Regions from separate parts of the Streptomyces sp. NPDC034049 genome, predicted to be linked through region 1. Evidence: riboswitches for the same ligand, from Rfam matches in the RefSeq annotation. Region 1 holds a riboswitch; each other region holds the start of a gene.
The links. A riboswitch is a leader RNA that binds a small molecule or an ion and turns the genes downstream of it on or off. The one in region 1 is predicted to bind cyclic di-AMP.
Positions count from the first base shown of each region.

Region 2: another riboswitch for cyclic di-AMP. It lies ahead of ACZ52C_RS21580 (M23 family metallopeptidase); the one in region 1 lies ahead of ACZ52C_RS07810 (C40 family peptidase).
Region 3: another riboswitch for cyclic di-AMP. It lies ahead of ACZ52C_RS15980 (M23 family metallopeptidase); the one in region 1 lies ahead of ACZ52C_RS07810 (C40 family peptidase).
Region 4: another riboswitch for cyclic di-AMP. It lies ahead of ACZ52C_RS13170 (M23 family metallopeptidase); the one in region 1 lies ahead of ACZ52C_RS07810 (C40 family peptidase).

Region 1 covers NZ_JBVISJ010000002.1:674,660-682,059, forward strand. Annotated here, with positions in the region: gene pcrA (DNA helicase PcrA) at 1-2,099, opposite strand, end outside; cyclic di-AMP (ydaO/yuaA leader) riboswitch at 2,354-2,510, shown strand; gene ACZ52C_RS07810 (C40 family peptidase) at 2,520-3,710, shown strand; gene ACZ52C_RS07815 (hypothetical protein) at 3,754-4,107, opposite strand; gene ACZ52C_RS07820 (NlpC/P60 family protein) at 4,589-5,668, shown strand; gene ACZ52C_RS07825 (LuxR C-terminal-related transcriptional regulator) at 5,897-6,643, opposite strand; gene ACZ52C_RS07830 (PspC domain-containing protein) at 6,796-7,400, opposite strand, start outside.
Region 2 covers NZ_JBVISJ010000007.1:137,323-144,722, reverse strand. Annotated here, with positions in the region: gene ACZ52C_RS21595 (bifunctional acetate--CoA ligase family protein/GNAT family N-acetyltransferase) at 1-2,217, opposite strand, end outside; gene ACZ52C_RS21590 (HPr family phosphocarrier protein) at 2,419-2,700, shown strand; gene ACZ52C_RS21585 (GntR family transcriptional regulator) at 2,871-3,575, opposite strand; gene ACZ52C_RS21580 (M23 family metallopeptidase) at 3,781-4,569, opposite strand; cyclic di-AMP (ydaO/yuaA leader) riboswitch at 4,583-4,753, opposite strand; gene ACZ52C_RS21575 (M16 family metallopeptidase) at 4,956-6,344, opposite strand; gene ACZ52C_RS21570 (M16 family metallopeptidase) at 6,341-7,400, opposite strand, start outside.
Region 3 covers NZ_JBVISJ010000004.1:617,342-624,741, reverse strand. Annotated here, with positions in the region: gene ACZ52C_RS15985 (rhamnogalacturonan lyase family protein) at 1-458, opposite strand, end outside; gene ACZ52C_RS15980 (M23 family metallopeptidase) at 707-1,714, opposite strand; cyclic di-AMP (ydaO/yuaA leader) riboswitch at 1,719-1,877, opposite strand; gene ACZ52C_RS15975 (alpha-galactosidase) at 2,180-4,255, opposite strand; gene ACZ52C_RS15970 (tyrosine-protein phosphatase) at 4,512-5,309, shown strand; gene ACZ52C_RS15965 (DUF6126 family protein) at 5,341-5,463, opposite strand; gene ACZ52C_RS15960 (helix-turn-helix domain-containing protein) at 5,460-6,092, opposite strand; gene ACZ52C_RS15955 (aspartate aminotransferase family protein) at 6,198-7,400, opposite strand, start outside.
Region 4 covers NZ_JBVISJ010000003.1:770,611-778,010, reverse strand. Annotated here, with positions in the region: gene trmB (tRNA (guanosine(46)-N7)-methyltransferase TrmB) at 1-762, shown strand, start outside; gene ACZ52C_RS13180 (PrsW family intramembrane metalloprotease) at 840-2,216, shown strand; gene ACZ52C_RS13175 (aldo/keto reductase) at 2,280-3,224, opposite strand; gene ACZ52C_RS13170 (M23 family metallopeptidase) at 3,343-4,404, opposite strand; cyclic di-AMP (ydaO/yuaA leader) riboswitch at 4,415-4,576, opposite strand; gene ACZ52C_RS13165 (PP2C family protein-serine/threonine phosphatase) at 4,831-5,961, opposite strand; gene ACZ52C_RS13160 (GTP cyclohydrolase II) at 6,065-6,724, opposite strand; gene ACZ52C_RS13155 (MarR family winged helix-turn-helix transcriptional regulator) at 6,958-7,400, opposite strand, start outside.

The DNA of each region.
Region 1 (7,400 bases):
GTGATGCCCACGTACGCGAGGCGGCGCTCCTCCTCCAGCTCCTTGGTCTGGCCGAGGGCGCGCATGTGCGGGAAGACGCCGTCCTCCATGCCGGTGAGGAAGACCACCGGGAACTCCAGGCCCTTGGCGGTGTGGAGGGTCATGAGCGTGATCACGCCCGAGCCGTCCTCCTCCTCGTCGGGGATCTGGTCGGAGTCGGCGACCAGCGCCACCCGCTCCAGGAAGTCGGAGAGCCCTGCCGAGGTGGTACCCACGGCCTCGCCCTCGGCCCCGCCCTCCCCCGCACCGGCCTCCTGCTCGAACTCCAGGGCGACGGCGGCGAGTTCCTGGAGGTTCTCGATGCGCGTCTCGTCCTGCGGGTCGGTGGACGCCTGCAACTCGGCCAGATAACCGGTGCGTTCGAGGACCGCCTCCAGGATGGTGGCCGGTCCGGCGCCGGACTCGACGACGGTCCGCAGGTCCTCCATCAGCGTGTTGAACCGCTTGACCGCGTTGGTCGACCGGGCCGCCATGCCGTACGCCTCGTCCACCCGCTTCAGCGCCTGCGGGAAGCTGATCTTCTCGCGCTGGGAGAGGGCGTCGATCATCGCCTCGGCACGGTCACCGATGCCGCGCTTGGGCACGTTGAGGATGCGGCGCAGCGGGACTGAGTCCTCCGGGTTGGCCAGGACCCGCAGATACGCGAGGACGTCCCGGACCTCCTTGCGCTCGTAGAAGCGGACGCCGCCGACGACCTTGTAGGGCAGGCCGACGCGGATGAACACCTCTTCGAAGACGCGGGACTGGGCGTTCGTCCGGTAGAAGACGGCGACGTCGCCGGCCTTCGCGTCGCCCGCGTCCGTCAGGCGGTCTATCTCGTCGGCGACGAACTGGGCCTCGTCGTGCTCGGTGTCGGCGACATAGCCGGTGATCTGCGCGCCCGCGCCCGCGTTGGTCCACAGGTTCTTCGGGCGGCGGGACTCGTTGCGCTCGATGACCGCGTTGGCCGCGCTCAGGATGGTCTGCGTGGAGCGGTAGTTCTGCTCCAGCAGGATCGTGGTCGCGTTCGGGTAGTCCTCCTCGAACTGGAGGATGTTGCGGATGGTCGCACCGCGGAAGGCGTAGATCGACTGGTCCGCGTCACCCACGACGCACAGCTCGGCCGGAGGCACGTCCCACTCGGCGGGCGGTACGTCGACCGGGTGCTCGGAGGTGCCGACCAGCTCTCTGACCAGGGCGTACTGGGCGTGGTTGGTGTCCTGGTACTCATCGACGAGGACGTGACGGAAGCGACGGCGGTAGTGCCCGGCGACGTCCGGGAAGGCGCGCAGCAGATTGACCGTCGTCATGATCAGGTCGTCGAAGTCCAGCGCGTTCGCCTCGCGGAGGCGGGACTGGTAGAGCGCGTAGGCCTGGGCGAGGGTCTTCTCGAAGCCGTCGGCGGCCTGGGCGGCGAAGTCCTCCTCGTCGATCAGCTCGTTCTTCAGGTTCGAGATCTTGGCGCTGAAGGACTTGGGCGGGAAGCGCTTGGGGTCGAGGTCCAGATCACGGCAGACGAGCGCCATCAGCCGCTTGCTGTCGGCGGCGTCGTAGATCGAGAAGGAGGACGTGAAGCCGAGCTTCTTCGACTCGCGCCGCAGGATCCGGACGCACGCGCTGTGGAAGGTCATGACCCACATCGCGTGCGCGCGCGGGCCGACGAGCTGCTCGACGCGCTCCTTCATCTCGCCGGCGGCCTTGTTGGTGAAGGTGATCGCGAGGATCTGCCCCGGGTGGACCTGCCGCTCGCCGAGCAGGTGGGCGATGCGGTGGGTGAGCACCCGGGTCTTGCCGGAGCCCGCGCCGGCGACGATGAGCAGGGGGGATCCGGCGTGCACCACGGCCGCGCGCTGGTTCTCGTTCAGCCCGTCCAGGAGGGCCGCCGCGTCGAGGGCGGGGCGCGGGGCGCCGTCCCGGTAGTACTCGTCACGGTCCGGTGGCACGTCGAACTTCCCGCCGAACAGATCGTCCGGAAGCGACTCCGGTACGTGATCGTCCTCGGGCGGCGGCGGGGGCTCCTCCGCGTGGCCGCGAGGGGCCTGGAGGTCCGCCAGGAAGCTGTCGTCAAAGAGGCTGCTCATCGCTCTCCGAGTCTAGGCGCCCCCACTGACAGCGAGAGGCCGCCCCGGGAAGTCCACACCCCACCACTCACCGCGCCCACCTCACGACGGTGAGCGATCGAGCGTACCGCCTGTCGCACGAAAGAGGCTAAGGTCACGAAAACGTATCGGGCATATCGAACATCAACCTTCACACGGACCACACGAGTTGGCTAGCTTCTTCTTGGGCCGTACGACACAACCGGCGAACGTCGCCGGGCCGCACGGCCTCCGCCGAGTCCGGCACGCCTCTCCCGGCGCCGGAGCCGGGGACCCACCGACCTCCGGGGTGAATCGACCCGACCGCCGCACGCGGCGAGGGCCGTAGGGCAACCTTCCGAAGCTTGCGCCCGAACCCGACAGCTAACTCGGTAGGCGGACAACGGAAGGAGACGCCGCACCATGGCGCCGCACCGCAAGCCGCGTCCGGCCGGCCGGACGCGCGCGGGCATACGCACCCCCGCTCTCGCCACGGCCGCCCTGACCTCCGTGGCACTGCTCTCCCAGACGGCCACCGCCGCACCCTCCACCGACGACAGGCCGAGCCTGGAGGAGGTCGAGAAGAAGGTCGACGACCTCTACCGCCAGGCGGGGTCGGCGACCGAGAACTACAACGCGGCCAAGGAGAGGACGACCAAGCAGAAGAAGAAGGTCGACACCCTCCTCGACGACGTCGCCAAGCGCACGGAGAAGCTGAACGAGGCGCGGGAGGAGCTGGGTTCGTTCGCGGCGGCCCAGTACCGCACCGGCGCGGCCACCCCCGACCAGGCCTCGCTGCTCCTGGCGGACAACCCGCAGGACTACTTCGACCAGAACCAGCTGATGGACCGCTTGACGGGCCGTCAGCAGCAAGCGGTCGACGCGTACGTCACCGAGCAGGCCGACGCGGCGGAGCAGCGCCGGACGGCGAGCGACAGCCTCGAGAAGCTCACCGAGTCGCAGAACGCCCTCAAGACCAGCAAGGCCAAGGTCCAGGCGAAGCTCGCCGAGGCCCGCGAACTGCTCTCCACCCTCACCGCCCAGGAGAAGGCCCGGCTCGCCGCGATCGAACAGCGCGAGCAGGAGGAGGCCGACCGCAAGGCGGAGGAGCTGGCGCGGCAGCAGGCGGCGCAGGCGAGCCAGGAGACCCAGAACGCCCAGGAGACCCAGGGCACCCAGGGCGGGACCGCCACCGGCACGGAGACGTCACCGGGCACCACCGGGACCACCGCTCCGGTCGAGGACTCCACGTACGCCTCGAAGGCCACCAAGGCGCTCGCCTTCGCCCGCGCGCAGATCGGCAAGCCGTACGTCTGGGGCGCCACCGGCCCCGGCTCCTACGACTGCTCCGGCCTCACCCAGGCCGCCTGGAAGGCCGCCGGCGTGGACCTCCCGCGCACCACCTACGACCAGGTCGAGGCGGGCACCACCGTCCCCCTGGCCGACGCCAGGCCGGGCGACCTCGTCTTCTTCTACGACAACATCGGCCACGTCGGCCTCTACATCGGCAACGGCATGATGATCCACGCCCCCAAGCCGGGCACCTACGTCCGCGAGGAGTCGATCTTCTACGACGGCGAGTCCTCGATCCACAGCGTGGTGCGGCCGGCGTGACCCCGGCCGGGCCCGTCCCACGGGCTCGGCCGAGCGGCTCCTCTCAGGTCCAGAGCACCGCGATGAAGACGTTCGCCGTGGTCAGCGCGCCCACCAGGGCGAAGAGCGGCTTCTCCACCGTCTCCTCGTCGCGCTTCACATAGACCAGACCGAGGATCACGATCAGCAGGGCGAGCTTGATGCCGATCTTGATGTTGTTGACGGGCTGGTCGTCGGCCTGGTTGAGGCCGACCAGGAGGATGCCCGTCACGAGCATGGTGAGAGCGCCGTGCAGCATGGCGGGGACGAAGCGGGCGGTGCCCTGCCCCATGGCCTTCATCTGGGTGAGGAACCCACCCAGGAGGGAGGCGATGCCGATGATGTGGAGGGCCACGAGGATGTGGATGAGTACGTCCATGCGCGGAGCCTAATGAGGGGCCCGGGACTCCTCGGGCACCGGGGCGGGCCCTCCCGGACACCGCCAACGGCGCCCCCGAACGATCCCGAATGATCTTGCATATATGCGCTCCATAGCACCGCCCTTCCCCCGCCCGGTCCGAAATCGTCGCATCGGTCATCGCACAGCGTGAAGTCGACGGCGCCAGGCCAGGATTCCGGTCACATACGGTCACCTCATTGTCGGTGCGCGCCACTTCCGTACAACGCGTTACCGAGCCCTCACAGCCAGGTTTAGCGTCCTCCCTCAGGTGACCGGCTCCCCACCGCCGCCCGGGCCAGGGGCGGCAGTCGGCCACCACCGCCGAGAAAGGTCCGGCGGCGTCCCGCTCCCCCTGTGCGGGCCGCCGCCGGACGCGTAACCGCTCCCCCCAGGCGGTCCGTACGGACAGACGATGTTCGTACTGCGGACGGCGGTCGTACGGAGAGGACGTGGACTCCACGTGGCAGCGCACCGCAAGCCCAGACAGCGCTCGCTCGGCGGCCAGACGGCCCGCACGGCCGCGACGATCGCCCTCGCGGGCGCGGCGACCGCGACCGGTTTCGACGGCACCGGGCACGCCGACCCCCAGCTCACGCCGGAGCAGGTCAGGGCGAAGGTGGCCAAGTTGTACCAGCAGGCCGAGGTCGCGACCGAGAAGTACAACGGCGCGAAGGAGAAGGCCGACAAGGCGCAGGAGAACCTCGAGGAACTGCGCGACCAGGCCGCCCGCCGCACCGAGCGGCTCAACACCGCCCGTGACGAACTCGGTTCGGTAGCCGCGGCGCAGTACCGGGGCGGCGGCATCGACCCCTCCTGGCAGCTCGCCCTCTCCGCCGATCCCGACCAGTACCTGGACGGCGCCGCCCTCGCCGAGCGCGTCGGCAGCCGCCACTCGGCGGACGTGGCGAGCGTACGGAAACAGCTGTTGGAGATCGAACGGCTGCGCGGGGCCGCCCGCGTCGAACTGGGCACGCTCAAGACCCGTCAGACGGAACTGAAACGCCACAAGAAAACCGTCACCTCCAAACTGACCGACGCCCGTCAACTGCTCGGCCGCCTCACCACCGAGGACCGCACCCGCTTCGACTCCCGGGACGGCACCACGGGACACGCCTCACGCTCCTCCACCACGGCCCAGCGCAGCCTCTCCGGCCCCGTCTCCCCCGCCTCCACCACGGCCGACGCCCCCAACTCCCGCGCCGCCGCTGCCGTCTCCTACGCGTACTCCAAGATCGGCAGCCCGTACGTCTGGGGCGCCACCGGCCCCAACGCCTTCGACTGCTCCGGCCTCACCCTCGCCGCGTACCGCGCCGCCGGCGTCTCCCTCCCCCGCACCACCTACTCCCAGATCAACGCCGGCCCCCGCATCGCCCGCTCCGAACTCCGCCCCGGCGACCTCGTCTTCTTCTACTCCGGCATCAGCCACGTGGGCATCTACATCGGCAACGGCCAGATGATCCACGCCCCCAACCCCTCGGCCCCGGTACGCGTGGCACCACTGGACGAGATGCCGTACGTGGGGGCTACGCGGGTGGCTTGAGCGGGGCTCTGTGCCGGGTGGCCGGTCGCCGGTGGCGTTGGTGGGCGGTGGCGTTGGCCAGGTGCCCCGAGTGGGACCGTTGGGAGGCGTCCCTGTGCCGGTCGTGCGGCTGCCCATCGCCGGCGGGACCACGCGGACCGCACCGCCCCGGCAACCGCCGTCGCCTACGACGCCGTCTCTCCCCGGCAGCCGCACGACCGGCACGTCGGCGTCGGGGGCGCCCCGACCTCACACCAGGCGGCGTGCCGTCGCCCATCTCGTCAACTCGTGGCGGTTGGAGAGCTGCAACTTCCGTAGGACGGCGGAGACATGGGACTCCACCGTCTTCACCGAGATGTAGAGCTGCTTGGCGATCTCCTTGTACGCATAGCCACGGGCGATGAGCCGCAGCACCTCGCGCTCACGCTGGGTGAGACGGTCGAGGTCCTCGTCGACGGGCGGGGCGTCGGTGGAGGCGAAGGCGTCCAGGACGAAGCCGGCCAGGCGGGGAGAGAAGACCGCGTCGCCCTCCTGAACCCGGAAGATGGAGTCGACCAGGTCGGAGCCGGTGATCGTCTTGGTGACATAGCCGCGCGCGCCACCCCGGATCACCCCGATCACATCCTCCGCCGCGTCCGACACGGACAGGGCGAGGAAGCGGACGGGCTGCTCAGCATCCGCCATCAACGCCGAGCAGCGGCGCAGGACTTCGACACCACCGCCACCGGGCAGGTGCACATCGAGAAGCACCACCTCGGGCCGCGTGCTCGTGATCACCGAGACCGCCTGATCGACATCGGGGGCCTCGCCGACCACCTCCACCCCCGTACGGTCCGTCTGCCCGATCTCGGCCTGCACCCCCGTACGGAACATGCGGTGGTCGTCCACCAGCACGACCCGGACATGCCGACCGGGCCCGGTCGGCACGGGTGCGGCAGCCGCGCCGGATGCCGCGGGGGCGGCGGGGGCGGCAGACGGGGTGGTGCGGTCGGGCATGGTGGGTTGGTCGGGCGCCGCCGGCCGGTCGGGCCCGCCGGGCAGGTTCTCGGGCGAACCTGTGCCCCGCGTGGCCGAACCGCCCTGGCCCTCGTTCGGCGCTGTGCCCGAACCGCCCTGTGCGGCAAGGTCGTTCGCCCCGTTCGCGTCACTCATGACGTCGTCTCCGCCCTCTCCATCTCCAGCTCGACCTCCGTGCCGCCGTCCGGCACGGCGCGGAGCCGTGCCGTGCCGCCGTTGCGCTCCATGCGGCCGATGATCGATTCTCTGACGCCCATGCGGTCGGCGGGTATCGCGTCAAGGTCGAAGCCTGGGCCGCGGTCGCGGACGGACACGAAAACCGTCCTTCCCTCGACCTCGGCGAAGACCTGCACGGCGCCGCCCTCGCCACCGTACTTGGCGGCGTTCACCATCGCCTCGCGTGCGGCCTGCATCTGCGCGGTCAGCCCCTCGTCGAGGGGGCAGTCGCCGACGACCACCACCTCTATGGGGACGCCGTGTTTGTCCTCGACCTCCGCCGCGTTCCGCCGTACGGCCTCGGCGAGGGTGTCGGGCTCGTCGTCCTCGTCCTTTCCGGTGCCCTCGGGCTTGTACAGCCAGTTCCTCAGGTCGCGTTCCTGGGCGCGGGCGAGGCGGCGGACCTCGTTCGGCTTGTCCGCGTTCCGCTGTATCAGCGTCAGCGTGTGCAGCACCGAGTCGTGGACATGGGCGGCGACCTCCGCGCGCTCCTGGGCGCGGATGCGCATCAGGCGCTCCT
Region 2 (7,400 bases), on a different contig from region 1:
GCGCCCCGGCTCCGCCGCGTCCCGCCGCCACTGGGCGTAGTTCACGGCCTCGGACAGCGCCCGGACGGCTCGCTCGGCGGCGGGGTAGGCGGGGATGAGCCGGGCGCCGGCCGGCTCCGCAGGGGCTGCCGGCCCGCGCTGCGCCCCCTCGACGACTTGGGCCGCCGGTCCGCTGGGGCCTGCCGCGCCGGCGCCGGGCACACCAGGGCCCCGCATGTCCGAGATCGGCACTCCTGAGATCGGCATGCCAGAGGTCGGCCCGCCCGGGCCCGTAGCCTCCCCCGTCGTGGCCGAGCGTTCCGCCGGGTGGCGGGGGCCGGTGTCGGGTGCCGCCTCCGCGACCCGCGGTGCGGTGCTCGCCGCGGCCGACAGTGCCTCCGCGAGCCCGCCCAGCTCGACGTGGACGACCAGCACCGGCTTCGACGGGTTCGCGGCGGCGGCCGACCTCAGCGCCTCCGCCAAGGCCGCGTCCCCCGGCGACGTCTCCCCCAGCGCGGGTATCGCCGTCACCACCACCGCGTCGCACGCGTCGTCCGCCAGCGCCCGCGACAGCGCCCCGTGGAAGTCCTCCGCCGAGGCGCCGGTCGTCAGGTCCAGCGGCGGCAGCGGCCGCAGCCCCTCGGAGAGACAGGCGTCGTACGTGAGCATCCCCAGCGACTCGGAGTTGCCCAGGATCGCCACCCTCGGCCCCGCCGGTAGCGGTTGCCGGGCCAGCAGCAGCCCCGCGTCGACCAGTTCCGTGATCGTGTCGACCCGAATCACCCCGGCCTGCCGCAGCAGCGCGGACACGGTGGTGTGCGGCAGCTGGGTGGCGCGCACGGCGTGGCCCAGGGGAGCGGAGCCATGGCGCGCGCCCTGCACCACCACGAGCGGCTTGACCGCCGCCGTGCGCCGGGCGAGGCGGGTGAACTTGCGCGGGTTGCCGATGGACTCCAGATACATCAGCACCACATCGGTGTCCGGGTCCTCGTACCAGTACTGGAGGACGTCGTTCCCGGACACGTCCGCACGGTTGCCGGAGGAGACGAACGTGGAGACGCCCGTGACCCCGGTGACCCCTCCCCCGCGCCGGTGCAGCCGGGAGAGCAGGGCGATCCCGATGGCGCCGGACTGGGCGAAGAGGCCGATGCGCCCGGAACGCGGGGTCTCGGGGGCGAGCGAGGCGTTGAGCCGTACGTCGGGGGCGGTGTTGATGATGCCGAAGGCGTTCGGCCCGATGATGCGCATGCCGTACGTGCGGGCCTGGCGCACCAGTTCGCGCTGACGCTCGCGCCCGCCCGGTCCGCTCTCGGCGTACCCGGCGGAGACGACCACGAGGCCCTGCACCCCGTGCTCACCGCACTCGGCGACGACCTCGGGGACGTGGGCGGCGGGGACGGCGACGACCGCGAGGTCGACGGGGCCCTCGATGTCGGTGACGGACCTGTGCGCGGGCACCCCGGCGAGTTCCTTCTCGTCCTCCCCCAGCGCCCTGTTCACCGCGTACAGCCGCCCGGTGAAGCCCGCGCCGCGGAGGTTGGCGAGCACGCTGCGGCCCACTCCGCCCGGTGCGCGCCCGACGCCGACGACCGCGACCGAGCCGGGCGCGAGCAGCCGCTGGACGGACCTGGCCTCGGCGCGCTGCTCCCGGGCGCGCTGGACGGCGAGGGAACGGTCGGTGGGTTCCAGGTCGAACTCCAGCCGGACGACGCCGTCCTCGAAGCTGCGCTGCTGCTGGTACCCGGCGTCGGTGAACACCTTGATCATCTTGCTGTTGGCGGGGAGCACCTCGGCGGCGAAGCGTCTGATGCCGCGCTCCCGGGCCACGGCGGCGATGTGTTCGAGCAGGGCGGAGGCGACCCCGCGGCCCTGGTGGGCGTCCTGCACGAGGAAGGCGACCTCGGCCTCGTCGGCGGGGGCGGACGCGGGCATGCCGTCGGCGCCGATGCGGTCGTAGCGTACGGTGGCGATGAACTCGCCGCCGACCGTGGCGGCGAGCCCCACCCGGTCCACGAAGTCGTGGTGCGTGAAGCGGTGGACGTCCTTGGCGGACAGGCGAGGGTACGGCGCGAAGAAGCGGTAGTACTTCGACTCGTCCGAGACCTGCTCGTAGAAGCTGACCAGACGCTCGGCGTCATCGACGGTGATGGGCCTGATGCGTGCGGTGCCGCCGTCGCGCAGCACCACGTCGGCCTCCCAGTGGGCGGGGTACTCGTGCCGGTCCGACGAGGTCTGCATGGGCCCCAGAGTACGGCTCGCGTCCGACAACGGCGCGGGGCAGTCTGGGGAGGCACAACTGAAGCACGACCCCAAGCTCGACAGCCGGTTCGCGGTCAGGCCGTGGGCCCGTTCCGGTGCGTCGCGCCATATGGAAAACTGGTCTAGACAACCGGTCTAGACCTCTCTGCACCACCCGAGACACCTGAAGGGCAGCATCACATGGCTGAGCGCCGCGTCAACGTCGGCTGGGCCGAGGGCCTTCACGCCCGACCCGCATCCATCTTCGTCCGGGCCACCACGGCCTCCGGTATCCCCGTGACGATCGCCAAGGCCGACGGGAACCCCGTCAACGCGGCCTCCATGCTCGCGGTCCTGGGCCTCGGCGCCCAGGGCGGCGAGGAGATCGTGCTCGCCTCCGACGCCGAGGGCGCGGACGCCGCGCTCGACCGTCTGGCGAAGCTCGTCGCCGAGGGGCTCGAAGAGCTCCCCGAGACGGTCTGAGAGCGAGCGGACCACCGAAGCGGAAAGGCCTGAAAAGCCGCCCCGCACACACATCGAAGGGCTCGTCCGATTTATCGGGCGGGCCCTTCGCATTCCATCATTTTTCCGTTCTGCGGGCAGCAGGAAAAATGCCCCTCGGAATTCTTCCCTCTTTGTATACGGCGCCCGTGTTAATGCCGCAGGCTCGGCATGTTTACGGGGTGTTGCGAAGTCCTCACACGTTCCGGGCGCTCCGCCCCGCCGGACCCGGCCGGAAATCGGAGCCGGTGCGCGGCGGTGGCCCGCTCGGTGTGCAGGGACGTGATCGCGCGGGCCCGGTCGCCGTCGCCGCGCGCGACCGCGTCCACGATGCCGCCGTGCTCCGCCCAGGACTCCCCGGGGTCGGCCGGCGCATCGACCACGTACATCCAGGCGATCTTGTGCCGGAGCTGGGCGAGTGTCGAGGTCAGGGCGGGGCTGCCGGAGGCCTGCGCGAGCGTTTCGTGGAACCAGCCGCCCAGCGAGCGCAGATCCTCGCTGTTGCCCCTCCTGGCCCGCTCCTGGCCCAACCTGACCAGTCCCCGCAACACCTTGAGGTGCGCCTCTGTGCGGCGCTGCGCGGCGCGGGCGGCCCCCAGGGGCTCCAGCAGCATGCGCATCTCCAGCAGGTCGGCGGCCTCCTGCTCGGTCGGCTCGGCGACGCACGCGCCCGCGTGCCGGCGGGTCACCACGAACCCCTCGGCCTCCAGCGTGCGCAGCGCCTCGCGCACGGGCACCCGGCTGACGCCGTACCGGCGGGCGAGCAGTTCCTCGGTGAGCCGGCTGCCGCGCTCGTAGACACCCGCGACGATGTCATCACGGATCGCCGTGCATACCGAGTGCGCCGGAATACGCATGACCGACCTCCGCCTTAATCCCCGTGAAACGTCGATGATTGACGTGTGTTCCAGCGACTCTATTGCAGGAAGACGGAATTTCCGACGGCGGACCGGAATCCAGGGATATTTTTTGGACAGGAGGTGCGTCACAAGTGGTGGGTCACCACAACAAGGAAAGCCCCGGCTCGGTGAGCCGGGGCCTCCTGGGAAGCGGGGGCGCGCGTCAGACGTTCACGCCGTGCGAGCGCAGGTACGCGGCGGGGTCGATGTCCGAGCCGTACTCGGCCGACGTCCGGGCCTCGAAGTGCAGATGGGGGCCGGTGACGTTGCCGGTGGCCCCGGAGAGGCCTATCTGCTGGCCGGGGGTGACCGTCTGACCGACGGAGACGCCGATGGACGACAGGTGGCCGTACTGGGTGTACGTGCCGTCGTTCATCTTGATGACGATGTTGTTGCCGTAGGCACCGCCCCAGCCCGCCTCGACGACGGTGCCGGAGCCGACCGCGTGGACGGCCGTGCCGGACGCGGCGTGGAAGTCGACACCGGTGTGGCTGCCGGAGGACCAGACGGCACCGCCGGCCTTGTAGCCGGTGGAGATGTAGGAGCCGCTGATGGGGGCGACGTAGGCGTTGAGGCGCTCGCGCTCGGCCGCGCGGGCGGCACGGGCCTTGATCTCCTCGCGCTCCTTGGCGGCGGCACGTTCCTGCTCGGCCTTCTCGGCGGCGGCCTTCCTGGCCTCCTCCTGCGCCTTCTTCTTGACGGCGGCGACCTCGGCGGCCTGCTGCTGGGCCACGGCCTGGGCGTCGACCTGGTCGGCGACCGTGTCGCCGAGGATGATGATCTGGTTCAGGCCGGTCTGCTCGACGGCGGGCTCCTCCGCAGCGAGCGCGGGGCCGGCGAGGGTGCCGAGGACACCGGTGGTGGTGAGAGCGGCAACGCCCACGTTCCTCGTGGTCGTGCGCTGCACACGGCCGGGACGGCGGTGCTTCCCGGGGGCGCGGGTGAACGCCATGAAGTGGCTGGTCCTTTCCTTCCTTCTCGCCTACCGGGTTAGCTGACGGGTTCGGAGCAGGAAGGTCTCCTACGGCTACCCCTCGTTTCGCGTCGCTCGCGAAGGGCACCCGATTCACCCCAGGGACTTCGGTGGGTCCCCGGCTCCCCTGGCTCACGCCATGGGGACTCGGCGATGACTGTCCGGTGCCGCGGCTGCGGCGAACTTCTGACGAACAGCCGGACCGACGCTAAGTGGGCCGTCTTCGAAATAACAAACGGATCACGGGATTTGTTAACTACGCCACAGGTCAGACACACAACCTCCGCCATCAATACGGACAAACAGGGGCCCTGGTGACTCTTCCGTCACCAGGGCCCCACTGACACGCGTCCGTCCGGCCGCCCCTACTCGGCCGGGACGACGGTGACTTCGCCGATTCCGAGGGCCCTGACCGGCTCCTCGATCTGCGCGGCGTCCCCGACGAGGACGGTCACCAGACGGTCCACCGGGAAGGCGCTCACGGCCGCCGCGGTGGCCTCCACGGTGCCGGTGGCGGCGAGTTGGCGGTACAGCGTCGACTGGTAGTCGTCCGGCAGGTACTGCTCGACCTGGTCGGCCAGCGTGCTCGCCACGGCCGCGGCCGTCTCGAACTTGAGGGGGGCGACCCCGACCAGGTTCTGCACGGCGACATCGCGCTCGGCGTCCGTCAGGCCCTCGGCGGCGAGGGTGCGCAGCACCGTCCACAGATCGTCCAGCGCGGGCCCGGTGTTGGGGGTGTCGACGGAGCCGCTGATGGCGAGCATCGCGATGCCCGAACCGTCGGGCGCGGCCCGCAGCACCTGGCCGAACGCCCGCACGCCGTAGGTGTAGCCCTTCTCCTCGCGCAGGACGCGGTCCAGGCGGGAGGTGAGGGTGCCGCCGAGGCAGTAGGTGCCGAGCACCTGGGCCGGCCACACCCGGTCGTGCCGGTCGGCGCCGACCCGGCCGATGAGCAACTGGGTCTGCACGGAACCGGGTCGGTCCACGATGATCACGCGCCCGGTGTCGTCGGCGCTCACCGACGGCACGGGTCGCCGCGCGGCCGGGGAGCCGGTCCAGGCGCCCAGGGTGTCGGCGAGCAGCGTGTCGAGGTCGACCCCGGTGAGGTCGCCGACGACCACGGCGGTGGCCGTCGCGGGGCGCACGTGCCGCTCGTAGAAGGCGCGAACGGCCGCGGAGTCGATGCCCTCGACGGTCTCCTCGCTGCCCTGGCGGGGCCGTGACATCCGGGAGGTGGCCGGGAACAGCTGCTTGGAGAGCTCCTTGGCGGCCCGGCGGCCGGGGTTGGCGGTCTCGTGCGGGATCTCGTCGAGCCGGTTGGCCACCAGCCGCTCGATCTCGCCGTCCTCGAACGCGGGGGCCCGCAGGGCGTCGGCGAGCAGGCCGAGGGCCTTCTCCAGCCGCGAGACGGGCACTTCGAGGGACAGGCGTACGCCCGGGTGGTCGGCGTGCGAGTCGAGGGTGGCGCCGCACCGCTCCAGCTCGGCGGCGAACTCCTCGGCCGTGTGCTTGTCGGTGCCCTCGGAGAAGGCCCTGGTCATGATGGTGGCGACGCCCTCGATGCCGGCGGGCTCGGCGTCCAGGGGCGCGTCGAGGAGCACCTCGACGGCGACGACCTGCTGGCCGGGGCGGTGGCAGCGCAGCACGGTCATGCCGTTGTCCAGGGTGCCGCGCTCGGGCGCCGGGAACGCCCAGGGCCTGGCCTCGCCGGCCTGGGGCTGCGGGTGGAAGTCCATGGTCGCGAGCTCGGTCACTTCGCCGACTCCTCGGTCTCGTCGGTGGTTCCGGCGGCCTCGGCCGCGGCGGTCTCGTCTTCGGCGCCCTCTTCGGCGTCCTCCTCGCTGGCGACGGGCTCGTAGACGAGCACCGCGCGGTTGTCGGGCCGCAGGCGCGCCTTGGCGATCTCCTGGACCTCGTCGGCCGTCACCTCCAGGACCCGGTCGACGGCCGTCAGGGCGAGCTTGGGGTCGCCGAACAGGACCGCGTACCGGCACAGTTCGTCGGCGCGGCCCGCGACCGTGCCGAGCCGGTCCAGCCACTCGCGCTCCAACTGGGCCTGGGCGCGCTCCATCTCCTCCGCCGTGGGGCCCTCGGCCGCGAACCGGGCGAGCTCCTCGTCGACGGCGGCCTCGATGACGGGCACCTCGACGTCGCCCGAGGTCTTCACGTCCATCCACGCCATGGAGGGCGCGCCGGCCAGCCGCAGCAGGCCGAAGCCGGCCGTCACGGCGGTACGGTCGCGGCGGACGAGCCGGTTGTAGAGGCGGGAGGACTCGCCGCCGCCGAGGATGGTCAGGGCCAGGTCGGCCGCGTCGCACGCGCGCGTGCCGTCCTCCGGGAGACGGTAGGCGGCCATCAACGCGCGCGCGGGCACGTTCTCCTCGACCACCTCGCGCAGCTGCGCGCCCATGACGTCGGGCAGCGCGCCGTCGCGGGGCGCCGGCTTGCCGTCGTAGGAGGGGATGGAGCCGAAGTACTTCTCGACCCAGGCGAGGGTCTGCTCCGGGTCGATGTCGCCGACGATCGACAGGACGGCGTTGTTGGGCGCGTAGTACGTCCTGAAGAACTGCTGGGCGTCCTCCAGGCTGGCCGCCTCCAGGTCGTCCATCGAGCCGATCGGCGTGTGCCGGTAAGGGTGGCCCACCGGGTAGGCCAGGCGGAAGATCTTCTCGAAGGCGGTGCCGTAGGGCACGTTGTCGTACCGCTGGCGGCGCTCGTTCTTGACGACGGCCCGCTGGTTGTCCAGGTTCTTCTGGTCGAGCGCGAGCAGCAGGCTGCCCATCCGGTCGGCCTCCAGCCACAGCGCGAGC
Region 3 (7,400 bases), on a different contig from region 1:
TACCGTCCGTCCCCGTCGAGGTCGCCGGGCCAGGCGTGCTGCACGGTGTAGCCCTCCGCCGCGGCGAGCGGGATCTCGGCGTACCCCTGACCGAGGACCAGCGCCGGACTCGGCTTTCCCTCCCGCCCGTCGACGACGGCCCGCACGCTGTACGCGCCCGTGCCGGGGCTGGTGTCGCGGTAGGTCGTCGAGCGGGTGATCGGCGCCCGGTTCAGCCGCTTGCGGCCCTTGTAGACGTTGAAGCCGATCGCGTCGCCGCGGCGGGCGTACTCCGTGCCGAGCAGCCGCCAGCTGAGGAAGGTCCCGCCGTCGGACGGTACGGCGACCAGGCCCCGGTCCAGGTTCTCCACGACCCGGCGAGGTCTCTCCGCGGCATGGCCGCCGGGTGTGGAGAAGAGACCGGCGAACAGGGCGGCCGCGGTCAGGAAGACGGTTCTTCGACGTCGGGCAGTACGCACCGACACTCCTTCACAGAGACAGAAAGCGCTTACGCGGATCACTGTCCCCGCCTCTCGCGGCACTGTCGAGGCTTCGCTCGGCCATGCCACACGACCGCAACACGGTGATCATGAAACGCCGAAGGCCGGTCCCTGATCACAGGGACCGGCCTTCGGCATGCGGGCGCCGGATGGAGGTGACGTCGGACGCCGGGCGAAGGTGTCGTCGGACGCCGGGTGGAGATGACGTCAGCCAGGGGGCGGGGTCGTCAGACGCCGACGCCCTTCGAGCGGAGGTAGGCCAGCGGGTCGATGTCCGAGCCGTAGTTCGGGGAGGTGCGGATCTCGAAGTGCAGGTGCGGTCCGGTGACGTTGCCGGTCGCGCCGGAGAGGCCGATCTGCTGCCCACCGCTGACCACCTGACCCGCGGAGACGGAGATCGAGGACAGGTGGGCGTACTGGGCGTAGTAGCCGTCGGCGAGTCTGATCACGACCTGGTTGCCGTACGCGCCGCCCCAGCCGGCGGAGACGACGGTGCCCGCCCCCACGGCCTTGAGGCTGGTCCCGGTCGGGGCCACGAAGTCGACGCCCGTGTGGTAGCCGCTGGACCACATGCTGCCGGCGGTCTTGTACGCGGTGCCGACGGTCGCGCCCGTGATGGGCCGGCTGAAGCCGGAGGCGTTGGACGACGAGGACTGGCCGCTCGCCGTGGAGGTCGACGCCTGGGTGTCCTTCGACTCCTGCTTCGCGGGAGCGGAGGGCTTCGGCGCCTTGGCGGGCTCGCTGGGCTTCGAGGACTGCGACAGCTGCGGCTTCGACGACGAGCGCGACGTCTCGCTCGACGCGGCCCGCTCACCGATCGACAGCTTCAGCCCCGGGTGGATCAGCGAGGGGTCGGAACCGACCGCCTCCCGGTTGTCCGAGTACAGCCGCTTCCAGCCACCCTCGACGTTCTGCTCGTCCGCGATCTTCGCGAGGTAGTCGCCGACCTTCACCGAATAGGTCTTGGGCGCCGCCTTCTTGGTGGTGCCCTTCTGCGCCTGCGCGGCCTTCTCGGCCTGCTCGATCCGTGCGCCCGCCTCGACCGCGGCCTTCTCGGCGGCGATCGTGGTCGGCTTCTCGGAAACACCCGAGGCAGCGGTGGACGGGGTCGCGGCGTGGGCGCCGGCGGCTCCGATCAGCGGCAGCGCGAGCGCCGCGCCACCGGTGCCGGCGGCGGCGATCGAGCGAGTGAAGCGCTGGGGCTTCGGACGGCGGTGCTTACCCTTCGCGGGCATGACGAATTCCTCTCCGGCGCCTGCGAGGTGAGCTGTCGGGTGCGGACTGGAGATGTCCGGCCGTGCTTGCGCACGGCTGTACCCCTAGCCGTTCCGGAGACCGGAACAGGCGGTGATTCCTGTGGGTCCCCCGCTCCTGCCGTGGATCTGGTCGGTACGCGGCTCCGGTCGGCGGCAGGATTGGGCGTCCGTCCGGATTGACGCCGAACGTAAGCGACTTGTGGCCACAGAGACAACCATGGGGACTTCCTGTGCGTCTTTTCCCCTGATCCTTACTTCAATTCACCATCACGCTCCGTAATAGACCGGTCCAGGGCGCATTCCAACCTCCCTGGAAATCCGCCCGAATTACGTGGACATGACGGCAACGGAACGTCACGAATATGACGCTGCTCACGCACCTACGGCCCAGTAGGCTTTATTCCAGGGTTTGTTGGATTAACGGCAGTATTTCGGACAGAAGGCTCAAGTGCGACGGAGTCGGACAACCGTCGCATCGAAGTCGCCGCGCAGCCCGGTCGGCAATCCGTGATGCGCCAGCACGGCACCCCGGTACTTTTCGCCCGTTTCGCGGCACTCGTACGTCCGTGTCGGGTCCAGCCCGCGCAGCCGCAGCGGGGCGAGCGGCTCGCCGTAGTGCTGCGCCTGGAGCCAGGCGAGGACGACGACATCGTCCCCGTGGACGTACTGCACGGCGCTCAGCCCGCCCGTCGGCGGCCGCAGCCGGTACAGGTCGCCGCGCTGCACGACCGGCCGGATCCTTTTGTACAGCTCGACCCACTCCCGGGCCTCGGCCAGCTCCTCCTCGCTCCACTCGGTGAGGTCGCCGCCCACGCCGAGCACACCCGCCATGGCGCTGACGAACCGGAACCGCAGCGAGCTGACCCGCCCGTTGAGCTGGTTGTTCGGGCTGTCGGTGACCCACGCGGCCATGGCCCGGGCCGGATGGACCTGGCTGAAGCCGTGCTGGATGGCGAGCCGGTCGAGCGGGTCGGTGTTGTCGGAGGTCCACACCTGGTCCGTCCGCGTCATGACCCCGAGGTCGATCCGGCCGCCGCCACCCGAGCACGACTCGAAGGCGACCCCCGGGTGCGCGGCCCGCAGCCGGTCCAGCAGGGCGTAGAAGGCGTGCACGTGCTCGACCCAGAGCTTCTGCGGATAGGGCTCCCCCGGCCAGCCCGCGTCGGTGAAGCAGCGGTTGAAATCCCACTTCACATAGTCGATCGGCGCGCTGGACAGAAGGGTGTCGAGCCGTTCCCACAGGTACTCCCGCACGTCCTCGCGCGCGAGATTGAGGACGAGCTGATTGCGCAGTTCTGTCCGCTTTCGGCCCGGTTGGAACTGTGCCCATTCTGGGTGCGCCCGGTACAGCTCGCTGTCCGGATTGACCATCTCCGGCTCGACCCAGATGCCGAACTGCATCCCGAGGGCGTGCACATGGTCGGCGAGCGGCCGCAGCCCCTTCGGGAAGCGGTCGGGATTGGGTGTCCAGTCGCCGAGGCCGGCCCGGTCGCTGGTCCGCGCCCCGAACCAGCCGTCGTCCACCACGAACAGCTCGACCCCCATGGCCGCAGCCCGCCGCGCGAGGGCTCCCTGCTGCTCCTCGGAGATGTCGAACTCGGTTGCCTCCCAGGAGTTGAAGAGCACCGGCCGGTCCTGGTCGGCGTCCGGGATGACGTACGCCCGCTGGTAGGCGTGCCAGGCGCGGCTCGCCCCGCCGAAGCCGCCGTCGCTCCAGAGGCCCGCGAAGACGGGCGTGGTGAAGGTCCCGCCCGTCTCCAGCCGCAGCAGTCCCGATTCGTCGTATCCGGCGCCGCCGGTGATCTGCACGCGCGCGTCCGGGAGTTGGGCCACCGCGATCCGCCAGGAACCCGACCAGCCGAGGGCGCAGCCGTAGACCTCGCCGCGCTCCTCGGTGGCGTCGGTGTCGAGGGCGACCCAGGGCAGGTGCTGGTGCCCGGTGTGCCCGCGGCGGCTGCCGATGACCTTCTCGCCGTAGGTGAGGTCGGCGCGCACGAGGCGGGACTCGGCCGCCCACCGCCCGTGCAGCTGGGAGAGGCGCCAGGGCTCCTCCTCGCGCCGCGGCAGGGTCCAGGTCGCCGAGTCGGCCCGCAACAGCTCCGCCGCCGGACCCTCGTTGACCAGGGTGACCCAGCGCTCGACCACGTCGTCGCGCATCCGGTAGTGCAGGGTGATCCCGAGTCCGTCGTCGGTGAACCGCAGCCGCAGCTCGTCGCCGTCGGCCTCGTACTCCCGGAAGGTCCACTCGGTGCCGCGCCGCTCGTCCGTGCGCACGGAGAGCGCCGGGCGGGTGAAGCGGGGGCCGCCCTCGACGGGGTACTCCTCGTGTCCGTCGACCGGGGCCTCGAACGGCCAGTACGGCAGCCGCTGCCGGCCGGCCAGCTCCTCGGCGTCCGCGAGGGCGATCCGGGGACCCCAGTGCAGATGCAGCAGCTCGTCGTTCTCGGTGAGCCGCAGGGCATAGCTGCTCCTGGGCCCGGTGAGCATCCAGGTCCGGCCGTCTGCGCCGATTTCCAACATCAAGCCCCCACAGATTCGAACAGGTGCGATCGGGCTTCAACATCATCGCAGGTCGCAGCGGGCGGTCGACGGAGCCTGTGGACAACCTCGGCCGCGTCGGCCGAGCGGCCTGTGGACAACCGCTCCGGCCCCCCGCGCCCGGCTGTGGACAACTCATTGGCGTACACACCCATGTCGTATCGTCGAGGGCGCGCCTCGATGTCGAGTGCGCGCCCGTCGGCGCCCAACGCGGACGGACGGATGGGAGGGAGCCCCAGTGACGCAGCAGATCCCGTCGACCGAACCCGAGCTGACCGGAGTGCGCAATTTCCGGGATGTGGGCGGTCTGCCGACCGTGGACGGCCGTCGGGTGCGTCACGGAGTGCTGTTCCGCAGCGGCCACCTGGCGCACGCGACCGACGAGGACGCCGCGTTCCTGGCCTCACTGGGCCTGCACACGGTCTTCGACTTCCGCAACGCGGCCGACCAGAAGCTGGAGGGCCCGGACGTCGAGCTGCCCGGCGTCCGCAATGTGAACCTGCCGCTGAGCGACCCGGCGGACGGCGCCGAGTTCTGGAAGATGGTCCGCGACGGCGACCTGGACCAGCTGCGCGCCCTGCTGGACGACGGCAAGGGGGCCGGCCGGATGATCGCCTCCTACCGGACGATCATCAAGCAGCGCACGGCGGAGCACTCCCGGGTGCTGCACGCGCTGGCCGAGGACAGCGTGCCCGCGCTGATGCACTGCGCGGCGGGCAAGGACCGCGCGGGCCTCTCCGTCGCCATCACCCTGCTCGCCGTGGGCGTGGAGCGCGAGGCCATCGTCGCCGACTACCTGGAGTCGAACGCCAAGCACCGCCGCTACAAGGTGCACCGCAGCAGCAGCGCGGCGAACGCCTACTCCCCGGAGGTCATGGAACTCCTGAGCCCCCTCTTCGACGCCCGCGCCGAATATCTCCAGGCCGCCTTCGACACCGTCGCGGAGACCTGGGGGGACGTGGACACCTACCTGGAGCAGGGCCTGAAGGTCACCCCGGAAACCCGGGAGCGACTGCGCGACCGCCTGCTGGACTGAGCCTTCGGCCCGTCCCGGTCCGGCCGGGTGGTCACTGCTTGGCGCCCACCTCGAAGAGCAGATAGATGAAGCCCGCGAAGACGTGGCCGACGGCGATGTAGATGATGAGCCGCACCCACAGGGCGCGGGGGAACTTGTCTTCCAGGTCGGTCATGGCGTCTCTCCGGACGGGGTCGGCCCGAGGCACAGCGCGGCCGTCGGGCTCTGCAGAAGGGTGTGGACGAACAGGAGGTCGGCGCCGTCGTGGTCGGCGGCGGCGATGCGGTGCGGGGTCAGGGAGTCGAAGTGCGCGCTGTCCCCGGGGGCCAGCAGATGCGCGGTGTCCCCGAGGCGCAGCCGCAGCCGCCCCTTGAGGACGTACAGCCACTCCTCGCCGGGGTGCACGCGCACGATGTCGCCCTGCGAGCCGTGCGGCACATGGACGCGCAGCGCCTGCATCCCGCGCCCGGACGCGCCCGCCTGCCAGTACGTCCAGCCGCCGGCCCGGGTGGGCTCCATGTTGGGCGCCCGGAGCACGGCGTCCCGTTCGACGACGGTCTCGCCGAGCAGTTCGGAGACGGTCGTACCGTAGACGCGGGCCAGCGCGAGCAGCATCGGCAGCGACGGCTGGCGCTGTCCGGTCTCCAGCCGGGAGAGATGGGCGGGCGACAGGCCGGCGGCGCGGGCGGCGGCCTCCAGGGTGAGGGCGGCCCGGCGGCGCAGGCCCCGCAGCTGCGGGGCGACGGCGGGCAGTGCCAAGTCGACCGGAGGCTCGGGAGGGTGCGTACCCTCGGAGGGGCTCATGCCCTCCATTCAGCCGCAGCCTTGCCTCTGCGGCAAATTTCTTGCCTCAGAGGCAAAGCCCCCGGACGTCGCCGGCGGCCGGACCTCGCCACCGGCCGGGCCTCGCTAGCGGCCGGCGACCGCCTGCTTCATCAGCGTCCTGCCGAAGTCCCACATCAGCCCGCCCCCGCTGTGCGCGTCGTCCATCACCTCCGTGAACGCGGCGACGAACCGGTCCACCTCGCGCTCCCCGATGATCAGCGGCGGGATCAGCTTGATCACCTCCAGGTGGTCGCCCGAGACCTGGGTGAGGATGCGGTGCCGTCGCAGCAGCGGCACGACGACCATCTGGGCGAAGAGTCCCTTGCGGGCGGCCTGGAGCATGGTCCAACGGCTGCGCAGCCCCAGCGACTTGGGTCTGCCGAACTCGATGCCGATCATCAGGCCCCGGCCGCGTACGTCGCTGAGCAGCTCGTACGTGTCGACCAGCGCCGTGAGCCTGCTCTTCAGCAGCTCCCCCGTGGCCCGGGCACGGGCCACGATCCGTTCGTTCTCCATGACCGAGAGGACGGCGAGCCCGGCGGCCATGGCCTGGGCGTTGGAGCCGAAGCTCGCCGAGTGGACGAGGACCCGGTCCATCGACGAGTAGACCTTCTCGAAGATCCAGTCCTTGCCGAGGGTCGCGCCGACCGGGACATAGCCGCCGGAGAGCGCCTTGGCCACACAGACCAGGTCCGGTTCGACGCCGTCCTCGTGCTGGTAGGCGTAGAAGTCCCCGGTGCGGCCGAGCCCGGTCTGCACCTCGTCGACGATCAGCAGCGCCTTGTGCCGGTGCAGCAGTTCCTGGGCGGCGAGCAGATAGCCGGGCGGGGCCTCGTGCACGCCCTTGCCCTGGATGGGTTCTACGACGAGGGCGGCGACGTCCCCCTTGCCCAACTCCGCGGCCAGCGCGTCGAGATCGCCGAGGGGGACGGCCGTGTCGGGGAGCAGCGGCGCGAAGCCGTCTCGGAAGCCGTCCTCGCCGTTCACGGAGAGCGAGCCGGTGGTGAGCCCGTGGAAGGCGTGGTCGCAGTAGAGGACGCGGGGTCTGCCGGTGGCGTACCGGGCGAACTTCAGCGCGGTCTCGACGGCCTCCGTGCCGCTGTTGCCGAAGAACACCCGGTCCAGGTGCGGGCTGTGGCTGAGCAGTTTCTCGGCGAGCAGCCCGGGCAGCGGCGGGCAGTCGAAGCGGGTGAGGTCGGCGAGCTGCGCGTCGAGCACGTCGTGCAGGGCCTTGCGGACCACGGGATGGTGGCGGCCGAGTCCCATCACGCCGAACCCGGCGAGCAT
Region 4 (7,400 bases), on a different contig from region 1:
TCGCACTTCGAGCGGCGGATCCGGAGCTTCCAGCCGCGGCGGAGCCGGGTGACGGCCGGGCAGGCGGACGCCCTGAAGCGGCTGTGGCCCAAGTGGGGGCTCGACATCGACGGACGGGACCTGGACCTCGTCGAGCTGTTCGGCAACGACCGGCCCGTCGTGCTGGAGATCGGCTTCGGGATGGGCGAGGCGACCGCGCAGATGGCCGCCGCCGACCCCGAGACCAATGTCCTCGCCGTGGATGTGCACACACCGGGCCAGGGCAACCTGCTGAACCTCGCGGACCAGGGCGGTCTGTCCAACGTCCGGGTCGCCAACGGCGACGCGATCATCCTCCTGCGGGAGATGCTCACCCCCGACTCCCTGGACGGGCTGCGGGTCTACTTCCCCGACCCCTGGCCCAAGAAGCGGCACCACAAGCGGCGGCTCATCCAACCGGAATTCCTCACGCTCGTCGCGTCACGGCTCAGGCCGGGGGCCGTCGTGCACTGCGCGACGGACTGGGAACCGTACGCCGAGCAGATGCTGGACGTGCTCACCGCGCACCCCGATTTCGAGAACACCCGGGCCGACGGCGGCTTTGCGCCACGTCCCGCGTTCCGGTCGCTGACCCGTTTCGAGGGGCAGGGACTGGACAAGGGTCATGTGGTGAACGATCTGCTCTTCCGCCGCGTACAGCAGCGTGAACAGGAGCGGAACCAGAAGCGGAAGCAGGAGCAGGAGCAGAAGCAGCAGTCCGAACTGCCCCCCACAGGCGCCTGACGACTTGCCTTCACCGCCCGGCGGGGCGTACCACGCGCCGTCGCGGGCGGCGCCCGTCCCTCGTTAGGGTCAATGCAATGGCCACCAGTTCCCCCTACCCGACGCACCCCGGCGGTCCCACCGGTGGGTATGTGTTCAGGCCCACCCGCTGGTGGCAGCGGAAGAGCGTCAGATACGGCGCGCTGATAGGACTGCTCGCCGTCTCCGGGCTCGTCATCCTCGCGCTCGTCCGGGAGCAGACCGGCACGGAGGGGTTTCTCGTCGGGCTGGGGCTCGCGGTGCTGCCCGTGCCGCTCCTCATGGCGGCGTTCCGGTGGCTGGACCGGGTGGAGCCCGGGCCCTGGCGCAACCTGGTGTTCGCGTTCGCCTGGGGAGCCTGCGCGGCGGCGCTGATAGCCATCGTGGCGAACAGCTTCGCGACGCGGTGGATAGCGACCGCCACGGCCGACCCCTCGCACGCCGACACCCTCGGGGCCACCGTCATAGCCCCCGTGGTCGAGGAGACCGCCAAGGCCGCCGCCGTCTTACTCGTGTTCCTGTTCAGGAGACGGGACTTCACCGGGGTCGTGGACGGGGTGGTGATCGCGGGCTTCACCGCGACGGGCTTCGCGTTCACCGAGAACATCCTGTATCTGGGGACCGCCTTCGGGACGGACCAGCTCAGCGGGGGGAGCGGCCTCGCGTCGGTCACCGCGGCCACGTTCTTCGTACGGGTGATCATGTCGCCGTTCGCGCACCCCCTGTTCACCGTGCTGACCGGGATCGGGTTCGGGGTGGCGGCGTTCTCCGCGGAGTGGCAGCGAGGGCGGCGGGTGCTCGTACCGGTGGGCGGACTCCTGCTCGCCATGGGGATGCACTCGGTGTGGAACGGGTCGGCGACGTTCGGGGAGTACGGGTTCTTCGCGGTGTACGCGGCGTTCATGATGCCGGCGTTCGGATTGCTGACGTGGTGGGTGATCTGGGCCCGGCAGCGGGAGCTGCGGATCGTGCGGGAGGGGTTGCCGGCGTATGCGGCCGCGGGGTGGCTGACGCCGGTCGAGCCGTCCGTGCTGGGGTCGATGCGGGCTCGGCGGGTGGCGCGGGAGTATGCGGCGCACCACTTCGGGAAGGCGGGGGGCCGGTCGATCGCGGAGTACGAGGTGTACGCGACGAAGTTGGCCTTCCACCGGTACCGGGGGTTGCGCGGGCGGGTCGGGAGTGACTTCGCGCTGCGGGAGCGGGAGTTGTTGTTCGAGCTGTGGCGGCGGCGGGAGTTGGCCCGGGCTGCGATGGGGTATGCCGGGCGGGAGGTCGGGGCGAAGTACGCGTACGGGTACGGGTACGGCGCCGCGCAAGGGTATGGGTACGGGGCCGCCGGCGGGGCGTTCGAGGGGTACGGCCCGTACGAGGGGCACGGCATGTACGAGGGGTACGGCGCGGCGGCGTATCCCTCGTACAACCCCTATCGGTACTAGCGCGCGGGTGGGGGCGGGGTCGGGGCCGTGCCGGTGCGGCGTGCGTTTGCTCCGGACCCGGGGTTACACCGAGGCGTCGGTCAGGCGGGTCAGTTCTTCGGGGGTGAGGGTGAGGTCGGCCACGCCCAGGAGTGCGGGGAGTTGGTCCAGGGAGCGGGCCGAGGCGATGGGGGCCGCGACGGTCGGCTGGGCGGCCAGCCAGGCCAGGGCCACGGTGGCGGGGGCGACGCCGTGGGACTCTGCGATGTCGTCGAGGGCGGCCAGGACGCGGGGGCCCGCCGGGGTGTCGAGGTAGGCGCCGGCGCCTGCGGCTCGGGGGCTGTCGACCGCCGTGCCGGGGCGGTACTTGCCCGTCAGGAAGCCCTTGGCAAGGGCGAAGTACGGGACGGCGGAGAGGCCGGCGTCGGCGGCGACGGCCTGGAGGGGGCCCTCGTAGGTGTCCCGGGAGACCAGGTTGTAGTGGGGCTGGAGCGCCACGTAGCGGGCCAGGCCCTCGGCGGCCGAGAAGTCCAGGGAGGCCTTCAGGCGTTCGGGGCTGATGTTGGAGGCGGCTATTGCGCGGACCTTGCCGGCCTTCACCAGGTCATCGAGGGCGGTGATGATCTCCTCGACGGGGACTTCGGGCTTGTCGAAGTGGGTGTAGTAGAGGTCGATGTGGTCCGTGCCGAGGCGGGCCAGCGAGGCGTCGGCGGCGGCCTTGATGTTGGCCGCCGTCAGGCCCTGGTACTCGGGGTGCTGGCTCACCTTGGTCGCGATGACCACGTCGTCGCGGTTGCCGCGGGACCCGACCCACCTGCCGATGATCCGCTCGGACTCGCCGCCCTCGTTGCCCTCGACCCAGGCCGAGTACGAGTCGGCCGTGTCGATGAAGTTGCCGCCCGCGGCGGCGTAGGCGTCGAGGACGGCGAAGGACTGCGCCTCGTCCGCCGTCCAGCCGAAGACGTTGCCGCCGAGGGCGAGCGGGAAGACCTCGATGTCGGACGTGCCGAGCCTGCGAAGAGAAGTCATGTCCAACGTCAACGAGCGGACCGGACGCCCGCATTCCCCATCGACACCGAGGCAGGACGAACGCCGCGTAGGCCCGGGGCTTACGCGGCGTCGCTGTGCAGTGCCGAGGGGCGGCGGGCTACGGGGTCAGGCCCTTGCTGCGGAGCCAGGCCGCCGGGTCGATGCCGCTGCTGGAGCCGCCGGGGTGGACCTCCATGTGGAGGTGGGCGCCCGTGACGTTGCCGGTGGCGCCGACGCGGCCGATGACATCGCCGGTGGCGACCTTCTGGCCGACGCTGACGCCGATGGAGGACTGGTGGGCGTACCAGATCTCGGTGCCGTCATCGAGGGTGAGGACGGTCTTGTAGCCGTAGGAGCCCTCGTAGCCGGCCTGCGTGATGGTGCCGCTGTGGACGGCCTTGATGAGCGTGCCGGTGGGGGCCGCGAAGTCGAGGCCGGTGTGGTAGCCGGAGGACCAGTACGGGCCGGCCTGACCGAAGGTGGAGGTGAGGGTGTACGAGGAGGTGGGAAGGGTGAACTGCTTCGCCAGGGCGGCGAGACGCTCGGCTTCCTTCTTCGCCGCGGCCTCCTCCTCCGCCTTCTTCTGGGCGGCGGCCTCCTTGGCCTCGGCTTCCTTCTTCTCCTTGGCGGCCTGCTCGGCGGCCTTGTCCGCGGCGGCGGTCTGCGCGGCCTCGGCGGCGGCCTTGTCGAAGGCGTCCTGCTGGGACTCGGCCTGCGCCATGATGCGGGCACGCAGCGCCTCGCCGGCGTCCGCGGTGCCCTGCTCGGTCTCGGCGGCGGTCAGACCGGCGCTGCTGAGCGGGGTCCTGGAGGCCTCGGGCTCCGGCTCGTCGGCCTCGTCCTCGAAGACCGAGCCGACGTTCGGCATGTCGGGCATCGATATGGAGACCGGGGCCTTGCCGGACTGCGCGCTGGCCATGCCGGCGCCGCTGACGGCGGCTATGACACCGACGCCGAGGACCGTGGAGCTACGGGCCAGTCCGTTACGGGCGAGTACGCCGCTCTTCTTGGCGACGCGGTGCCGGCCGCGAGCGGGGCGCAGGGTCTCCTCGTTCGGATTCCACTCCTGCCAGGGGCCCTCGTTGTCGCTGTCATAGCTGCCGTAGCCGAACGTCTGGCTCTCGCCGTCACGTTGGGCCGGCACGAACGGGGCTTCGGTCGCGGACCGGTTCGACGCCACGTGGGCGTACTCCTTCCTTCCTCCTCGCCTACCGGGTTAGCTGACGGGTTCGGAGCAGGAAGGTCTCCTACGCGCGTAAACCGGTCGTGCGTACAGCCACGGCGGTTTCCGTGCGATTCACCCCAGGGTGGTGGTTCCCCGGTTCCCTTGCGGGATTCGGCGCATGAGCACGGAGCCGTCTCTTGTGACGGCTGGGACGACCGCGCTGCGTTATCGAACGTTAATAGACGCGAGTACTCCATTCCAAGCTGTTCTGAATGATCGTTCCGGTCTTCGCGCTGGACTTTACGGGTCATGAGGGGTGGAAAACGGGCGAGTTGACCTTGACTCGCGAGTAACAGTTGCCTTGACGGGACGTCACTTCCTCTACGGAACACGGTGACACGGACACGCTCGGTGATATCGGTGTGCGAGCGTGGCCGTGTCTCAGGGGCGGCGGACCGCCAGGAGGGCCATGTCGTCCGTGGTGCGGTCGCCCGTGTGCCGGCGGACCTCCTGCGCGAGGGTCGTCAACAGGGCGCGCGGGGCGGTGAAGCCGCGGCCGGCCAGGCGCGCGGCCGGGTCGTAGAAGACGCCGTGCGCGTCCCGCGCCTCGGAGAGGCCGTCGGTGTAGAAGAGCAGCGTGGCGCCGGACGGGAATCCGGTCTCCTCCGCGCGGTCGGGCCAGGTGCCGAGGTCGTCCATGCCGAGCGGGAGCGCGGGCTGCCGGGCGTCCAGCGTGCACAGGGTGCCGTCGGCGTGCAGCAGCAGAGGGGAGGGGTGGCCCCGGTTGACGATCCGGGCACGGCCGGCGCCGTGCGGGAACTCCGCGAGCACGGCCGTCACGAACCCCTCGTACTCCACCGCCGCGTCCCGCCGCGCGGCCTCCCGCCGTGTTCCCTCCCGGGCCAGCGCGCGTTCCAGCCGCTGGGCCACCGCTTCGAGTGTCGCCTCCTGTTCGGCCGCCTCCCGGAACGCCCCGATCAGCACCGCCACCGCCGACACCGCCCCGAGCCCCTTGCCGCGGACGTCGCCGACGATCAGCCGTACGCCGTGGGGCGTGTCCTGCACCGCGTACAGATCGCCGCCGATCGACGCACCGGCCTGCGCGGCCTCGTACCGCGCGGCGACCTCCAGCCCGCCGATCCGCTCCTGCGGCACCGGCAGTACGGCCCGCTGCGCCGCCTCGGCGATCTCCCGGGCGGTGGCGAGCCGGGCGTCGCTGCGGCGGACGAGGCGGTTGATCAGTACGGCCAGTACGGCGACCGTGGCCACCGTGGCGATCTCGGTGACCGCGTCCACCCGGCCCGCGTCGTCGTAGTAGAAGCGCACGGCGGTGATCCCGGCCACCGACGCGGCGCCGACGACCACCGTGCCGAACAGCGTGAAGAGCGGGGCCGTCACCAGGGGCGCGGCGGTGAAGAAGGGGACCGCGGTGAACTCGCGCGGGGTGAAGTGGTCGTAGAAGAGGCCGGTGGCGATCAGCAGCACGGGAAGGGCGCGGGCGAGCGTACGGGCGTACGAGAACCGCCGCCCACCCGGCTCCCGCACGGCCTCCACGCCCTCTCGCTGCCCCACGGATACAGGGTTTCCGGGGGCGGACGGCGGGGCTAGTCGACGGGGCCGAGTGGGCTAGGAAACCGAATGACGGAGGAGGTGCGGGTGGGGTTCAGGTGGGGGTTCAGCCGGCCGAGAGGCCCGTCAGTCCGGTCGCGCCCGTCAGCTCGTGCAGGGGGAGGGTGTGCTGGGTCTGGAGGACCTTGGCGCGGAGGTAGCGGACGTTGTGGGCGGTGGTGAAGACGCCCGTGGGGACGCGGTCGCGGACGCGCACGCCGAGGTCGCGCAGCTGCTGGGACTTGTCGGGGTTGTTGGAGAGCAGATCGAGCTCGTCGATGCCGAGGGCACCCAGCATCTGCGCCGCCGCCGTGTAGTCCCGGGCGTCCTCCGGCAGCCCGAGCGCCGCGTTCGCCTCGTAGGTGTCGAGGCCCTGGTCCTGGAGGGCGTACGCGTCGAGCTTGTTGTAGAGGCCGACGCCCCGGCCCTCCTGGCGGAGGTAGAGGAGGACGCCGCCGCGGTCGGCGATCCGCTCCACCGCCTCGCGCAGCTGCGGTCCGCAGTCGCAGCGGGCCGAGCCGAACACGTCGCCGGTCAGGCACTCGGAGTGCAGCCGGACCAGCGGGGCCGTGCCGGGGGCGGGGTCGCCGAGGACGATCGCCAGGTGCTCCCGGCCGTCGACGAGGTCGTGGAAGGTGACCATCTCGGCGTCGACGCCGTAGCCGTCCTGGAAACGCAGCGGTACCCGGACGCGGGCACGCGGGGTGGCAGCGGGAAAGTCGGGCATGCGGTTCTCCGGTCCTGGTGCGGGGTGTCGCTGTGCTTCAGTTTTGAAGCACAGCGCTCGGAGCGACTCTAACCCGTGCTTCAAATTTCAAGCAACCGGTTTGGGGATACGTCACATTCCCGTCACGCGCGGTCCGGTCCGTCCCGCACGGTCCCGCTCGTCCGTCACGCGCGGTCCCGTTCGTCCGTCACGCGCGGTCCCGCTCGTCCGTCACGCGCGGTCCCGCTCGTCCGTCACGCGCGGTCCCGCTCGTCCTGCTGGCCCGGCGAACACGCGCGGCGGCGCCACGGCAGGTCGTCCGAGCCGGGGGCCGACCGGGGGTCCCCACCCTGGATCGCCGTCGCGATGGCCGAGCAGATCTCCTCGAACTGGCCGATCTGCTCGGGGCTGAGATGGTCGAAGACGGCCCTGCGGACCGTCTCGACATGCCCCGGCGCCGTGCGCTCCAGCAGGGTCATGCCCTCGTCGGTGAGCACGGCGACGCTGCCCCGCTTGTCCCACTGACAGTCCTCGCGCCGCACCACGCCGTCCTTCTCCAGCCTGGTCACGACATACGTCAGCCGACTGCGCGTGATCTTCAGGCGCTCGGCCAGCTCGGTCATCCGCATCCGCCGCTCCGGGGCCTCGGAGAGGGCGGACAGCACGGAGTAGTAGAGGTGCGGCAGGCCGGCCTCCT